3 linked regions of the Anaerobacillus alkaliphilus genome follow. The protein of the gene in region 1 interacts with the protein of each later gene in a pairwise test. Links are inferred from orthologs where the notes say so. Each region holds a gene or a part of one and is shown on either strand. Other genes may lie near its edges. The genes, in order: rplL, DS745_RS19525 and obgE.

The links.
Region 2: the proteins of rplL (region 1) and DS745_RS19525 interact in binary tests that used the Escherichia coli proteins (3 or more experiments, as listed by UniProt). The link is inferred for Anaerobacillus alkaliphilus from one-to-one orthologs.
Region 3: the proteins of rplL (region 1) and obgE interact in binary tests that used the Escherichia coli proteins (3 or more experiments, as listed by UniProt). The link is inferred for Anaerobacillus alkaliphilus from one-to-one orthologs.

Annotation. Positions count from the first base shown.
Region 1 is NZ_QOUX01000019.1:14,398-17,389, reverse strand. The notes cover bases 1-2,834. They hold rplL (50S ribosomal protein L7/L12), read right to left. Parts: upstream 1,682-2,834; coding sequence 1,319-1,681; downstream 1-1,318. Other genes in these bases: rplA (50S ribosomal protein L1), read right to left, coding at 2,524-2,834; rplJ (50S ribosomal protein L10), read right to left, coding at 1,729-2,244; DS745_RS04465 (class I SAM-dependent methyltransferase), read right to left, coding at 582-1,190; rpoB (DNA-directed RNA polymerase subunit beta), read right to left, coding at 1-36. In the rest of the region: more of rplA, read right to left, coding at 2,835-2,992. UniProt on the Escherichia coli protein: The binding site for several of the GTPase factors involved in protein synthesis (IF-2, EF-Tu, EF-G and RF3). Is thus essential for accurate translation.
Region 2 is NZ_QOUX01000046.1:888,952-893,052, reverse strand. The notes cover bases 22-3,964. They hold DS745_RS19525 (DNA polymerase III subunit alpha), read left to right. Parts: upstream 22-398; coding sequence 399-3,764; downstream 3,765-3,964. Other genes in these bases: ystJ (NADP-dependent malic enzyme), read left to right, coding at 3,867-3,964; ytrH (sporulation membrane protein YtrH), read right to left, coding at 22-80. Outside these bases: more of ytrH, read right to left, coding at 1-21; more of ystJ, read left to right, coding at 3,965-4,101. UniProt on the Escherichia coli protein: DNA polymerase III is a complex, multichain enzyme responsible for most of the replicative synthesis in bacteria. This DNA polymerase also exhibits 3' to 5' exonuclease activity. The alpha chain is the DNA polymerase catalytic subunit.
Region 3 is NZ_QOUX01000042.1:128,051-131,038, reverse strand. The notes cover bases 20-2,849. They hold obgE (GTPase ObgE), read right to left. Parts: upstream 2,162-2,849; coding sequence 878-2,161; downstream 20-877. Other genes in these bases: DS745_RS13515 (Spo0B C-terminal domain-containing protein), read right to left, coding at 2,204-2,749; DS745_RS13525 (ACT domain-containing protein), read right to left, coding at 244-696; pheA (prephenate dehydratase), read right to left, coding at 20-219. Also shown: more of pheA, read right to left, coding at 1-19. UniProt on the Escherichia coli protein: An essential GTPase which binds GTP, GDP and possibly (p)ppGpp with moderate affinity, with high nucleotide exchange rates and a fairly low GTP hydrolysis rate.

The sequences.
Region 1 (2,992 bases):
GCGGTGTCGTCCATACTGAACTAGTTGACCTGTCAACTGATTCACCCCTTAAATCTAGCGTTTTAGTTTCGATCTTTTTAGCCAAAACTTTATTTTGACTAATCTTTTGGCCTAGCTGTTAACTAAGCATATATTAGAAAACTCGGTTGCACTTAGCAGTAGTTCAGGTAGCTTTTTCAAACTAGGAGATCAAAACTGTTATATACAAACCTAAGTTTTGCTGATAACATAAAAAATAAATATCTTATAAAGAAAAAGAAAAAGGGTTTTTCACTTAAAAAAACCACATTCATAAAGGCCTTTTTCGAAAGTAAGCACAAGTACCAACCCATGGTTCTAGGCTAAACAAATTAAAAAAGACCAATTTGTTTCAAACACATTTCTTTCTCTAAGTTGTAGTCAAACTATGTACCTATGTGTCCAAGGCAATTACCTAAAATAGCATATTAATGGTAGGATTGATTATATTAGTCTGCCCAAAAAATGGATATTTAAACAGTAAAAATATGATTGACTTTTGAGAAAAAATGAGTTTAAAACGATATTCATACGCATTAAATAACACTAACACAAATGAATTTTTAAGTCAATTGTTTTTTTGCGCGAATAATATAATAACCTTTTGACTTTTTTTGTATTTGAACTTCTCCAAATAACTCTTCTAATTTTTCAATAGCAGAAGGAGCACCTTGCTTCTTTTGAATAACAATCCACAACTCCCCCATATTTTCTAAATGATCATAAGCCTCTTCAAATAATTGATGAATAACCTTTTTTCCAGCTCTAATAGGAGGATTAGATAGGATCGAAGCAAAGCTTTTTCCTTCAAGCGCATTTAGTAGATTGCTTTTTTTAATGGAAACGTTCGTGATATCGTTAAGCTTCGCATTAAGTTCGGATAATTCTAATGCTCTTTCGTTCATATCAACCATTACTAGATTTCTATCTTGTCCTTCCTTAGCCAAAGTTAATCCAATTGGACCATAACCACAACCCACATCTAAAATGTCTCCCTCTATCGATGGGTACTGATATACTTCTAGTAACAAGCGAGTACCAAAATCTACTTCTTTCTTTGAAAATACTCCCGCATCAGATGTAAACACCATTTTAATTCCCCGTAACTCAGAGTCCCATTTTTTACGAGAACTTTCAACCGTCGGTTTTTCTGAATAATAGTGATTCGACACGTTTTATCACACCTTTACTTTATTCACCAAGATTCATTATGTTTATTCTCTTGCTGATCTATACTTTTAGCATCTTACTTTTTATATAAATTAAAAAAACTCGCATAAATGCGAGTTTTTTCATTAAATTACTTAACGTCTACAGCAGCGCCAGCTTCTTCAAGCTTAGCTTTCATAGCGTCAGCGTCTTCTTTAGATACGCCTTCTTTAAGTGGAGCTGGAGCACCATCAACTAATGCTTTAGCTTCTTTTAATCCTAATCCAGTTAACTCACGAACAACTTTGATAACGTTGATTTTAGAAGCACCAGCAGATGTAAGGATTACATCAAACTCAGTTTGCTCAGCTTCAGCAGCAGCAGCACCGCCACCAACCATAGCTACAGGAGCAGCTGCAGTTACGCCAAACTCTTCTTCGATTGCTTTTACAAGGTCATTTAATTCTAAAACAGTCATTTCTTTGATTGCTTCTAAGATTTGCTCTTTACTCATTTTATATTTCCTCCTAGTTATAAGTTAAATTTAATTTTATCGGGCTATTAAGCACCTTGGTCTTCTTTTTGTTCAGCAACAGCTTTTGTAACCAATGCAAAGTTACGCATTGGAGCTTGAAGAACGCTAAGCAACATAGAAAGTAAACCTTCTCTTGAAGGAAGTTCAGCAAGTGCTTTAACTTCTTCTAATGAAGCAAATCGACCTTCGATAATACCTGCTTTAATTTCTAATGCATCGTTCTTTTTCGCGAAGTCATTAAGGATTTTAGCAGGAGCAATTACGTCTTCGTTACTGAAAGCAATAGCCGTCGGTCCTACTAAAACTGAGTCAAGGTCAGTTAACTCAACTTCTGCAGTTGCACGACGTGTCATAGAGTTTTTATATACTTTAAACTCAACATTCGCTTCACGAAGTTGCTTACGTAATTCAGTTACCTGAGCAACATTTAAACCACGGTAGTCAACAACTACTGTTGCTTTGCTGTCACGAAGCTTCGTTGCGATCTCAGAAACTAATACTTGTTTTTGTCCGAATTGTTGTTTTTGTTCACGTACGCTCATATTTACACCTCCTATGATTATTAGAAAATCTTAAGGCATGCCCAAGGTCTTCTATTCACTATCTGTTCGATAGTAGTAAAACCATACCGTTTTTTTGAGGTGATCCTTATAGGAAAAGCCTCCATGCAGACACACGGAGGCTTTTGTTATATTGATTAGATCAACATTTAACAAACCTCGGTAGGAAATTAAGCGTTAGACGCACCTACTGTCTACGGTATGAATTATTCAATTCACAATGGCTAGTATATCTTGTATTAAAGCCTGAGTCAACTGGAACTATTTAGTAGCAGATGAAACGTTAACTTTAATTCCAGGTCCCATTGTTGAAGCTACTGCGATATTTTTCATGTAAGTTCCCTTAGCAGCTGCAGGTTTAACTTTAACTAAAGTTTCAACTACAGTTGATAAGTTTTCAACTAACTTGTTTGTATCGAAAGAAACTTTTCCGATTGGTGCGTGGATGTTTCCAGCTTTATCAACACGGTACTCGATTTTACCAGCTTTGATTTCATTAACAGCTCTTTCAACTTCGAAAGTAACAGTTCCTGTTTTAGGGTTCGGCATTAAACCTTTAGGTCCTAATACACGTCCAAGTTTACCAACTTGACCCATCATGTCAGGAGTCGCTACTACTACATCAAAGTCAAACCAACCTTGAGCGATTTTGTTGATGTAGTCCTCATCACCAACATAGTCAGCTCCAGCTGCTTCTGCTTCTTTTGCTTTTTCGCCTTTAGCGAATACT
Region 2 (4,101 bases), on another replicon or contig:
CCAACAATCGCCCCTCCAATTACCACACCAAAGGCGACAAAAAAATCCATGATCAGTGTTGCAATAAATTCTTTATCCATCTGAAAGCCTCTCCTTTATTGAATGTAGAATGTAAAATGAAAATCTGATCAAAAAATTAATAGGGATAAGTTCCTTTCAAAAAGTGGAATTTTCATTCTTAATTATCTTTACTAATACTTATGGGACAAAGTTATTATATATACTTGTAAAGAGTTTTTTTTATGGGTTTCATGATATAAATAAAAGTTCTAATTTGTAGTTCACTATTGGTAGTAATATAATGAAAGAAAAAGATCGTACGTTCTGTTTCGAGTGATTTTGATTGAATGTTGAATGGTCTAATTTTTGCATCTGCCATTCGAAAAGGGGGAAAGAACGTGGAGTTTGTTCATCTTCATGTCAATACTGAATATAGCTTATTAAGAAGTTCTGCGAAAATTGAGGCGCTTGTAGCTCGTGCGAAGGAATTGCAATTTTCTGAGATTGCTATCACTGACCAAAGTGTACTGTATGGAGTAATTCCTTTTTATAAGGCTTGTAAACAGGTGGGAATTAAACCCATTATTGGTCTTGAACTATGTATAACAACCAAAAATAAGGACGAAACATGGATCATCCTTCTAGCAAAATCACAGGTAGGATATCAAAACTTAATGAAACTATCTAGCATTTCTCAGGTCCTTGGTTCTAACCAAAAGAAGCAAGTTGAAAAACATCATTTATTTTCATATTGTAAAGACCTAATTGCAATCAGTTCTCCCTCCAAAGGTGAGATTCAACAGCTAGTTTTGGAAGGTAAGAGTGAGCTTGCACTTCTAACAATAAAAGAATATCAAACGCATTTTGGAGACGACTTTTACATCGGAATTCATGATCATGGTATGGCCACTGAAAAAGAATTAAATTTAAAAATCGTAAAGCTCTCAAGAGAATATCAAATGAACTTGGTAGTTACCAACCAAGTCGTGTATATAAGGAAAGAAGATGCGCTTGCGCAAAGGTGCTTATTGGCGATAGAACAAGGTACAACATTAGAGGAAATAAAAACGGAATTCCATACAAATGAGTACTACTTAAAATCTAAACAGGAAATGGAACAACTATTTTCTCAAATTCCTGAAGCGCTCCTAAATACAAAAAAAATTGCAGATAAGTGTAATCTAATATTGAACTTTGGAGAACATGCTTTACCGAAGTTTCCGCTGCCAGCAGGAGTGAATTCAAAAGAATATTTATTTAAGTTGTGCCAAGAAGGACTACTAACACGTTATAAACTACTTACAGATGAAATACAAGAGCGTTTACTATTTGAACTTAAAATTATAGATCAAATGCAGTTCAATGATTATTTTCTAATAGTGTGGGATTTTATGAAATTTGCACACGAAAAAGGGATGATTACAGGACCAGGAAGAGGTTCTGCTGCAGGGTCATTAGTTGCGTATGTCTTACATATTACCAATGTAGATCCAATTAAATATGATTTGCTTTTTGAACGTTTCCTCAACCCTGAACGTATAACAATGCCAGATATTGATATTGATTTCCCAGATACAAGACGGGAAGAAGTTATCGAGTATGTTTTTCAAAAATATGGTAAAAATCATGTTGCGCAGATTATCACATTTGGGACACTAGCAGCAAAGGCAGCACTTAGAGACATTGGGAAAGTCCTTGGAATCCCTTTAAAGCAAATTGATAGTGTTGCTAAACAGATTTCTTCAAGACCAAATTTGACGATTGATGAGGCTGTTAAAGAGACACCTAGCTTGCAGAAACTTATTCAAGAGAGTGATGTAATAACCGATTGGTTCCACTTAGCAAAAAGGGTTGAAGGTATTCCTAGGCATGCTTCTACTCATGCAGCGGGTATCGTCATAAGTAAGGACCCTTTAACTGATAAGGTGCCAGTACAAAAAGGCCATTACGAAGTTTTGTTAACACAATATCCTATGACAATTTTAGAGGAGATAGGTCTATTAAAGATGGACTTTCTTGGTTTAAGAAACCTATCATTCCTAGAAGAAATTGTTTCTCATATCTATCAAATGGAAGGAAAAAAGATTAACTTGGAAAGTATCCCTTTTGACGATCAAAATACGTTCCAATTATTAGGAGTTGGTGATACAACAGGTGTTTTTCAGCTAGAATCTCCGGGGATGAGACGAGTGCTATCTAATTTAAAACCAACTGAATTTGAAGATATTGTGGCTGTTAACGCTTTGTATAGGCCAGGTCCAATGGAAAACATTCCGCTTTTCATAGCGGGAAAACATAATAAACGCCAAGTTAATTATACTCACCCAGACTTAAAGCCGATATTAGAAAAAACGTATGGGGTTATTATTTATCAAGAGCAAATTATGCAAATTGCTTCTAAATTAGCTGGTTTTTCTCTCGGTGAGGCTGATATCTTAAGGAGAGCAGTTAGTAAGAAGAAATTAGAAACATTGGAAGAACAGAGAAACAGATTTGTACAAGGATGTTTAAAGCGGGGCTATGATCAGAAGATTAGTAATGATGTTTACGATTTGATTGTCCGTTTTGCTAATTATGGTTTTAACAGAAGTCATTCGGTTGCCTATAGTGTTATATCATATCAATTGGCTTATCTAAAAGCCAACTATCCTTCCGCTTTTTTCACTGCACTATTAACAAGTGCGATTGGACAACCTGAAAAAATAAACCAATATATTATTGATGCCAAGAAGAAGGGTATCATTGTTCTTACGCCTTCTATTAATAAATGTAGCGCAGGTTTTATAATTGGTAGTTCAAATGACATAGAATTTGGTCTTGCTGCAATAAAAAATGTCGGTATTAGAGCAATTGAGGAGATTGTTCGAGAACGTCAAAAAGGGGGATATTATAAAAATATCTTTAATTTTTGTGCTAGAGTGAGCACAAGGTATATAAATCGAAGAACCTTGGAGTCACTAGTAGCAGCTGGAAGTTTTGATGATTTTGGTCAACATCGAGCAAGTCTTTTAGCTACGTTGGATTATGCTTTAGAGTTTGGAGAACAGGTGAGGCAACAAACAGAGGATAGACAATCGCAACTTTTTTATGAAGAAGTTAAGGTGCCTGAAGGAATACAAGTTCCACCATTTAAAGATTCTGAAAAACTTCATTATGAAAAAGAGGCATTAGGTTTTTATCTATCTAGTCATCCAATTGAGGACTATTCTGAAGTTGCTAATTCTCATAATCGGATCTTGGTTGCGGATGCTCTAGCCAAAGGCGAAGGAATTGTACGTCTTGCTGGACTTTTAGAGACCATTCGAGTCGTTAAAACCAAAAAAGGGGAACAGATGGCATTCTTAAAGTTTAGCGATGAGAGTGGTGAACTAGAATTGACCGTCTTCCCAAAACAATACCGAGAATTCTTTGCTTTAATGAAGATTGGGCAGTTAGTTTTCTTAGAAGGAAAACTAGAGGTATCCAACGAACGAACGCAAGTAATTATCTCTAAGGTTTTAGATGTAAAAAACCTTTCTAGGAGTCAAATTAAGGAAGGTATATTGTACTTAAAAATAGATCAAAATCATGCTAACCAAACTAAGCTTGTTCAGTTAAAAAGTACGTTAAAAATGTTTCCTGGCAATAGTAAAGTAATTCTTTATTATGAAGAGCGGAAGCAAACAGTTCAATTGTCTGATGAATTTCGAATTACAGCGTCAAATCAATGTATAGAAGCTCTTAATGAAATGCTTGGAAAAGGAAATGTGGTTCTAAAATCGTAAGGGTATGTACAGAATGTCATCATCTGTTATAATGAATAAGGGAGAGTGGTCTGACCACTTTAATACCTGGTTCTAAATTAGTAAGGGGAGAGTGAAGGTTTTATGGCAACATTAAGGGAAGAAGCTTTACATATGCATCGTATTAATAAGGGGAAGTTAGAGACAATATCTAAAATTCCAGTACGTAATGCTTATGATTTAAGTTTGGCATATTCGCCAGGAGTTGCAGAGCCTTGTAAGGAAATATTTGATGATGTTAGCAATGTATATGAGTACACAATGAAAGGCAATATGGTTGCAGTTGTTTCAGACGGAACAGCGGTACTAGGTTTAGGGA
Region 3 (2,988 bases), on another replicon or contig:
TAGCTTTTGGTTATGAATTAAATAATCTAACGTGAGATTGACCGAGCCTTCAATAGCATTTTCAATCGGAACTACTGCAAACTCTACAAGTCCTTTTGCAACACCATCCATACAATCAGGAATTGAAGAAAAGGGAACACGTTTATCATTAGGAAACACAGCTTTTGCAGCAACTTCAGTAAAGGTTCCTTTCGGGCCTAAATAAGCAATTTTGTTCATCCTGTTCTCCTTCCTGGTCCTAACCTAAGCACCTGATCCAATTAACTCTACTTTCTCCACTGCATCAAGATGTTGAATTTGTTTAACCAACTGATCAATCCCAATACTCATTGAAGCTGTTTCAATGGATAACGTGATGGTTGCACGACCTTGAAGCGGAATTGTTTGATTGATCGTTAATACGTTCGAACCCGCTTCAGCAACAACTGACAGTAAGCGTGATAGTGTCCCAGAACGGTCTTCAAGATGTATTGAAAGAGTAATGATCTTCTCCTTCACCATTGTATGAAAAGGGAAAATCCCATCCTTATATTTATAAAAAGCACTTCTACTTAAATCCACTGCTTGAACAGCTTCATTTATTTTTTTCACTTTTCCACTATCTAGTAGGGCTTTTGCCTCTAACGTCTTTTGCATAGCTTCCGGCAAAATATCAGCCCTTACCAAATAGTATTCATCACTACTATTTTTCGACAATGACAACACCACCTGAAATTTCCTATTACTACATTATAAATTTGCAAGACTATTTTGACAACTATTCAATTATGAATTATGAACATTATTTTAGTGCTTTAATGTAAGTATTTTAAATTCTCCAATTCAAAATTCATAATTAGTAATTAAAAAGCTACCTTTGAAGGTAGCTTTTTTAGAATTATTCAATGAATTCAAACTCAAACTTCATAATTCGGACAAGGTCTCCGTCTTTTGCACCGCGTTCACGAAGTGCTTCATCAACACCCATCCCGCGCATTTGACGAGCAAATCTACGTACTGACTCATCTCGGCTAAAATCAGTCATTTTAAATAACTTCTCTAATGCATCACCAGAAAGAACATATGCACCATCATCATCCCTACTAATTTTAAATGGAGCCTCGGCTCTTTCATGACGATAAACAATTCTACTTTCTTCTTCTTCTGGTTCAGTAAGCGGAAATTCACCAGTAACATCCACTTTATCAGCAATAGCTAGAATTAGTTCTCTCAAACCTTGTTTCGTAAGAGCTGAAATTGGGAATATTGGAATATCTTCTCCTAGCTGCTCTTTAAATAACGTTAAGTTTTCCTCTGAACTTGGCATGTCCATTTTATTTGCAACGATAATTTCTGGACGTTCAGTTAAACGAAGATTATATTCTTTCAATTCTTGTTTAATCTTTACGTAATCATCATAAGGATCGCGACCTTCTAGGCCAGACATATCAATAACGTGCACAATTACTTTTGTCCGCTCAATATGTCTTAGGAACTGATGCCCTAATCCGACTCCTAAATGAGCACCCTCGATTAATCCCGGTAAGTCCGCCATAACAAAGCTTCGGCCTTCTTCAACTTCCACCATACCTAAATTAGGTTTTATTGTAGTAAAGTGGTACTCTGCAATTTTTGGTCTTGCTGCCGAAACAACCGATAGTAATGTTGATTTCCCAACACTTGGGAAGCCAACAAGGCCAACATCAGCAAGAAGCTTTAATTCTAACGTGATATTTCTCTCTTGACCTGGTTCACCATTCTCAGCTATTTCTGGTGCTGGGTTTGTTGGAGTTGCAAAGCGACTGTTTCCCCGACCTCCACGGCCACCTTTTGCAATTACGGCCCTTTGTCCATGTTTCACTAGGTCAGCAATCGTTATCTTCGTTTCTTCATCAATCACTGTCGTCCCTGGAGGCACTTTTATAACAAAATCACTAGCATTTTTGCCGTGTTGACTTTTGGATCTTCCATGCTCGCCACGGTCACCCTTGAAATGGCGTTGATAGCGGAAGTCCATTAATGTTCTTAAACCTTCCTCTACCTCAAAGACAACATTTGCTCCACTTCCACCGTCCCCACCAGCGGGACCACCATCAGGAATATACTTTTCACGACGGAATGCAACCATTCCATTACCACCGTCGCCACCTTTAACATACACTGTAACCTTATCTACAAACATCTTTTCACCTCAAAATTATCATTATCCAGTTAGCTTAGCCTGTTAGACTAACTGAATTGTTATATAAAACTCTTCTTTATTAATATAAGATTCCACTAATTGCAACTGTTCATTCCAATTCTGCTCGTTTCCAAGAAATTTATTTATTTTTTCCACTTCTTGTAAACTCCCATGGAAATCAAATGTAAAGCGGGGAAGTTCCTCTTCCATTAACTCAACTGTTAATTGTAGGTGATTTTCTCCATACCGCTCACAGCTTTCGTTTAAGTGATTTGAAAATTCCATGAACCATTGTAATAGCCTTTCATCATATGATTGAAGATCGACACAATCACCAATAACCTCAAACTCTAATTGAAAGTGATTTTTGTTTACCCAGTTGAAAACTAATAGATCACTTGCAAATTTAGGCATATTTAAATTCGAAAGCTTACTTTCATTTTGTGTTTGATTTACAATCTCTTGTATAATTTCCTCGACTCGATCATATTTCTTCAAAGTAAGATTTCCTTTGATCAACTGTATGACATTAAGCCAATCATGCCTAGAATGTCGAAGTATTTGTAAGATATTTCGATCCTCTTTCATATCCAACACCTATTTCCACTAGATTTAGTTTTGCCTGTATTAACAAAACCCTTTCTACCTTCCAAACAAACTTCCTATAAAAAGAATGCCTTGTTAGACAACAAAGCATAATAAACAAGAGTAGAAAATTATTCAACCCAGAATTAACTGCTACCAAGATATTCCGGTCTATGCGCTACACTATATGTTATCATAAAAATAGTAATAAACAATCGAATTCATTGTTTTTTACCAACATT